Labilibaculum sp. DW002: one gene and its partner. The protein of the gene in region 1 binds, or shares a complex with, the protein of each later gene. Links are inferred from orthologs where the notes say so. Each region holds a gene or a part of one and is shown on either strand. Other genes may lie near its edges.

Region 1 (3,051 bases):
TAAATGAAACGTTTCAAGCTACATCGCAGCAAGCAGCAAATCGATGTCTTTAGCCAAAATTCCAAAAGAATCTCCTAAACGACGGTTGGTTAATATTCCTCGGTAAATATACGTTCCATGGCGCAAGCCCATATCGTGCTTAATAAACTGATGAACGCCACCATTGTGTCCAATTTGCAACAACAAAGGAGAGCAAATATTACTCAAAGCAAGAGAAGCAGTTCTGGAAACATGAGAAGGCACATTTGGCACGCAGTAATGCAATACGCCAAATTTTTTAAAAACAGGATCCTTATGTGTTGTCATCATCGAAGTTTCGAAACAACCTCCCTGATCGATACTCAGATCAATAATTATAGATCCTGGTTTCATTTTGGCTACCATATCTTCGGTAACGATAAAACCACTCTTGTTTTTTTCGTATCGTAACGCACCAATTACTACATCGGCCGAAGCCAATGCTTTTTCCAAAACATGAGGATGAAAAATAGAAGTAAATACTCGATGACCTAAATGATCTTCTAATCTGCGCAAGCGGTAAATGGAATCGTCAAAAACTTTAACCATCGCTCCTAAACCCATGGCTGCTCTAGTAGCATATTCTGATGCTGTTCCTGCACCAAGCACAATAACTTCGGTTGGCGTAATACCCGTAATTCCACCAAGCATAACACCTTTTCCTCCGTGAGCTTTGCTCAAATATTCTCCGGCAATCATTACCGATGAGATTCCTGCAATTTCGGCCATAGAACGAACAACAGGAAAGAAATTATTCTGATCTTTCACCAATTCCATAGCAATTGCAGTTACTTTTTTCTGCATTAGCTTGCGAATATTCTCGCCACATTGACTCTTCATTTGAAGGGCCGAAAAAAGGATTTGATTTCCTCGTAGCATATCAATTTCGGCATGCGAAAAAGGAGAAACCTGCATTACTACATCGCACTGGTAAATTTCCTTTTTATCGTTCACAATCAAAGCTCCATTCTCACTATACTCCTTATCGGTATAATTTGAAGCTAAGCCTGCGCCACGTTCCAGCATCACATCGTGACCATTGTTCACTAAAACTTCTACAGATTGTGGAGTTAGGCAAATTCGATTTTCGCCTTTGTGGTCTTCTTTAGGAATACCAATAGCCAACTGTTTACGTCGACGCTCAATTTCCAACATTTCCTCTTTCGGCTGATAAAATTCTTGTCCGAGTGGAAAATTCCTTGATCCTTCACTTAATGGCCCCATATGCAAATTGTAATGGTATTAAACTTAAACAGGTATATTGAACTTACAATTTAAGAAATTTTTGCTTAAATACTCTGTTTTTATTTGCGGGGGATATTAGTGAATCATAATTGAGCGAGTGCCATCGGTTTGTTCTTCAAAAAGAACTTCTACCGTGTCTTGTGGCAAAATAGATTCTATTTTTTCTGGCCATTCGATAAAACACATTGCCTGACTGTAGAAATAATCTTCGTAACCAAAATCGTAAGCCTCCTGTACATCTTCAATTCTATAGAAATCGAAGTGATACACTAATTTATCTTTTGCTGTATGGTATTCGTTAACAATAGCAAAGGTTGGACTATTAATCGTATCCTCAACACCTAATTCTTCGCAAACCGCTTTCACAAAAGTCGTTTTACCAACTCCCATTGCTCCCTGAAGAGCAAATATTCTCTTATCTCCAACTAATGAAAGAAATTCTTTTGCAACTGCATTTATTTCTTCCAGTGAATTAATTTTTAATACACTCATCTTAAAAAAACAATTGATAACTAACTTTTAACGAGGGCTCAAAGTTATTAAAGGAATTAACATTTCTTCTAAGGAAATACCTCCATGTTGAAAGGTATTTTTATAATATGAACTGTAGTAATTATAATTGTTAGGATAGGCTAAAAAGTCTTCTCCTGTTGCAAATATATACGAAGAACTTACATTTACTTGCGGTAAGAGTGCTTTTCGTGGGTCAGTAACCTCAAAAACTTGTTTTGCATTGTAATTCAGGTTCTTTCCCATCTTGTACCTCAGGTTCGCATTTGTCTGTCTGTCTCCAACTACCTTAATCGGATTTTGCACCCTAATAGAGCCATGATCTGTAGAGATAATCAACTTTACATTCTCCTCTGAAAGTTTCTTTATTAACTCGAGCAATTGAGAATGTTCAAACCAAGAGGCTGTTAACGATCGATAAGCTGCCTCATCATTAGCGAGTTCTCTGATCATCTCACTCTCGGTACGTGCATGAGAAAGCATATCAACAAAATTGTAAACAAATACATTTAATTGTGCATCCAATAATGTGGAAATACTATCAATTATTTTTGCACCAGTCTTTTTGGAGTTGATTTTTTCATAATTAAACTTCACATCTTTGAATTTTCGCTTCAAATGCAAATCAATTAATTCTTCTTCATGCAAGTTTTTACTTGTGTCTTCATCATCCCCAATCCATAATTGGGGATACCTTTTCTGTATATCCAATGGCATTAAACCTGAGAACATAGCATTTCTTGCATATTGTGTTGCAGTTGGTAAGATGGAGCAATACATATCTTCATCTTTCATCACAAAATATTCGCTAATAATAGGGTATAATATTTGCCATTGATCGGCTCGTAAGTTATCAATCAATACAAAGACAACTTTTTCTCCCTTATCGATTAACGGAAAAACTTTCTCCTTGAATACATTATGAGAAAACAAGGGTCTATCACTCGTATCTGAACCCATCCAATCTAAGTAATTCTTCTTTATATAGCGAGCAAACAGATTATTAGCTTCTGTTTTTTGCATTTTCAGAACTTCATCCATTCCGGAATCTTCAATACCGGCAAGTTCCAGTTCCCAAAAGACAAGTTTTTTATAAATGTGTTTCCATTCTTCAAAACTTCTGCAATCATTTATTTCCATACCCAATTGCGAAAATCGAGATTGGTAAGCAGAGGTTGTTTTCTCAGAAACCAAACGTCTCTTATCTGTATTTTTTTTAACACTCAGAAGAATCTGTTTAGGGTTAACTGGCTTTATTAAATAATCACTAATATGTCC
Region 2 (2,803 bases), on another replicon or contig:
ATTTTCATTCAAAATCAGGAATTTTAAAATTAAGAGAAGGCACTTATGGTAGTCAACTCCTTCACTACAATATTGAAAGCGGAAAACAAACAATTCAAAACACACTAAATTCTTACAAAACAATTCCGAAATCTTGCTTAAAAGAGATTCTGGAAAAAACCATTGGTTCGAGCTGTATTGTTGATAAAGAAAGAAAAAGCTACCAGCTAGAAAACATCTCTTTTCATTTAGATAGTGTAAAAGGCTTAGGTGATTTTATCCTTATAGAAGCTAATGATTTAGATGGCACCATCGGTTTAGAACAATTGAAAGGACAATGCAACAAACACCTTAAAACTTTAGAAATCAACGCAAAATCAATTGTATCATTGACGTATCAAGAACTCTTACAACAAAACAATCTATTCAATCAAATTTTAGTGGATGAATAAAAACTAAATTAATTTGGGCGAGTTTCTACATTTTTAAGCTAACAATTTAGTAACTTGTATGAACAACCTAAAGCTATCTGTTCATGCTTCAATTTGAATTTGATATCCGAAATCATAAAATCAACAATAACGAATCAAAGGGAATTCAACTTGCCTTGAGTATTTCCTTCTTGATTTGTGCGGCTTTATTTTATGCTTTTACAAAGTATTTAGAATTCTTTCCTTTTAACGAATATCTGATACTTATTTTAGTTGTACTCTCTCTTTACTTTATTGGCTTGCTTTTAGGATGTAAACTGCTATATCCAAAAGAATACCTCACCATTAACTCAAGAAAATTAACCTATAAAACTGGTTGGCGAAATAACAAACTAAAGGTCTACCTAAAAGACATTAAAGATTTCTCAATTCAGGATCGAAATCTTATTTTAAATCTAAAGAGTAAAGAGAAATTACAAATCGACCTGAACAATTTAAGCGAGAGAGCCATAATTATTCTGAAGAATTATTTAAACCTATAAAAGAAACGGAAGAATAATTTCTTCCGTTTCCTTCATTTATTTAATAGTCATTCGGGCAAAAGGAGCTGTATCCTGTTCCACAAAATCCTTTTTCAGATATTTAAAATAACCAGTAATTGCAACCATCGCTGCATTATCTAATGAATAACCTAACTGAGGAATATAAACCTTCCAGCCCTGCTTAACAGCAGTTTCTTTCATGGCATTCTGTAAACCTGAATTTGCCGAAACTCCACCAGCAATTGCAACTTCTTTTATCCCTGTTTCACGTACGGCACGTTTCACCTTATTCATAAGCACATCAACAATTGTGTATTGCAATGAAGCACACAAATCATTCATGTTTTCTTCTATAAAATTGGGGTTCTCTTTAATTCTATCGCGCAAGAAATACAGAAATGAAGTTTTTAAACCACTAAAACTATAGTTCAATCCTTGGATTCTAGGTCGGTTAAACTCAAAAGCCAATGAATTCCCCTCTTTAGCACGTTTATCAATTACTGGTCCTCCTGGATAAGGAATACCCATGACTTTAGCGCATTTATCGAAAGCTTCACCAGCTGCATCATCAATCGTTTCACCAATAACTTCCATTTCCATGTGATCTTTCACAACTATAATCTGAGAATTTCCTCCTGAAACCAATAAGGCAAGAAATGGAAAGTTTGGATGCTCATAAGTATTCTTCAAATCATCAATAAAATGAGCTAATATGTGTGCTTTAAGATGGTTCACCTCGATAAGTGGAATGTTTTTAGAAAGAGCAAAGCCTTTTGCAAAAGATGTTCCAACCATTAAAGATCCTAATAATCCTGGGCCACGCGTGAATGCGACTGCATCAATTTCATCAGCAGTTACGTTTGCCACCTTCAATGCCTGATCGACTACTGGAATAATATTTTGCTGGTGGGCACGAGAAGCCAATTCCGGCACAACTCCACCATAAGCCATGTGCACAGTTTGAGTGGCAGTAATGTTAGAATGAATCACACCATCGCGCAAAACTGAAGCCGATGTGTCATCACATGAAGATTCAATTCCTAATATCGTTATACTCATATTTTTGTTTTATATCCTTATAATACTGGTATTACACACATAAATGGTTAAAAAAATCAAAAATCTTCTTAATCCCAATAATGGGATGTTATATTCTATTTCTTTTTGTCTAATTTTGTGCAACTGCACTCAAAAGCACAAAACTATTAAAAAATTCCTCAAAATATCAATTTGGACACTTGTGGTTATCATTATGATACCCATTTTAAGCTATTTAATTTTTTTAAATCGCCATGTTCAAACGTATACAAGCCAAAAAATTGCTAAATATCTTTCTGAACAAACAAAAACACCTATCACAATTGAAGGAGTTAACATCTCTCCTTTTAAAAGTATTATCCTTAAAGGTGTTTATGTAGAAGATTACCGTAAAGATACTTTACTCTATATTGGTAGCCTAAAAGCAAAAATAGATTCCTTCAATTTCAAAAAACAGCAAGTTTTCGTAAACAAGCTAACTTTAAACAAGGCCTACGTAAATCTACATGAAGATAAAGATCGAGTTTTTAACTATGATGTTTTTCTCGATTCTTTAAGTTCAGGAGCCACAAAAAACCAAGAATCGAAGAATAAAAAAGTTTGGAATATATCTGTTGCAAATATTGACTTGGAAGATTCTCAATTTGGTTATCGAACCTCGACTCGGGAACCTCAAGATTTTGGGATGAACTATGAAGACATTTATGTCACAAACTTGAATTTAGAAGCTAGAAATATAAAAATCATCGGAGACTCTATCGATTTGCAGCTTCAACACATGCATTGCATTGAAAAATCGGGCTTCGAACTAAA

The links. Proteins that work in one complex are often made in the same cells at the same time.
Region 2: the proteins of tsaE (region 1) and tsaD are in contact, whole or in part, in a crystal structure (PDB 6N9A), measured with the Thermotoga maritima proteins. The link is inferred for Labilibaculum sp. DW002 from one-to-one orthologs. Residues at the interface, in WP_004082108.1 of Thermotoga maritima: Leu37, Gly38, Lys46, Lys57, Val59, Lys60, Ser61, Thr63, Phe64, Thr65, Leu66, Met67, Val69, Pro71, Tyr82, Arg83, Leu84, Asp86, Asp88, Phe89, Asp93, Ile128, Asp130, Glu131, Arg134; in WP_004082750.1 of Thermotoga maritima: Cys10, Asp11, Arg49, His50, Leu82, Gly84, Gly135, Gly136, Glu154, Thr155, Leu156, Asp157, Asp158, Ser159, Glu162, Asp165, Lys166, Arg169, Leu170, Tyr175, Lys213, Thr214, Leu217, Tyr218, Gln221, Arg222, Asn324.

The regions. Positions count from the first base shown.
Region 1 is NZ_JAKJSC010000003.1:138,840-141,890, reverse strand. Bases 48-2,913 are described here. They hold tsaE (tRNA (adenosine(37)-N6)-threonylcarbamoyltransferase complex ATPase subunit type 1 TsaE), read right to left. Parts: upstream 1,756-2,913; coding sequence 1,339-1,755; downstream 48-1,338. Other genes in these bases: porX (T9SS response regulator signal transducer PorX), read right to left, coding at 1,783-2,913; L3049_RS14935 (alanine dehydrogenase), read right to left, coding at 48-1,242; L3049_RS14940 (HAD family hydrolase), read left to right, coding at 48-53. Outside these bases: more of L3049_RS14940, read left to right, coding at 1-47; more of L3049_RS14935, read right to left, coding at 19-47; more of porX, read right to left, coding at 2,914-3,051. UniProt on the Escherichia coli protein: Required for the formation of a threonylcarbamoyl group on adenosine at position 37 (t(6)A37) in tRNAs that read codons beginning with adenine.
Region 2 is NZ_JAKJSC010000001.1:1,974,455-1,977,257, forward strand. It holds tsaD (tRNA (adenosine(37)-N6)-threonylcarbamoyltransferase complex transferase subunit TsaD), read right to left. Parts: upstream 2,012-2,803; coding sequence 989-2,011; downstream 1-988. Other genes in the region: L3049_RS07525 (class IV adenylate cyclase), read left to right, coding at 1-431; L3049_RS07530 (hypothetical protein), read left to right, coding at 515-952; L3049_RS07540 (translocation/assembly module TamB domain-containing protein), read left to right, coding at 2,097-2,803.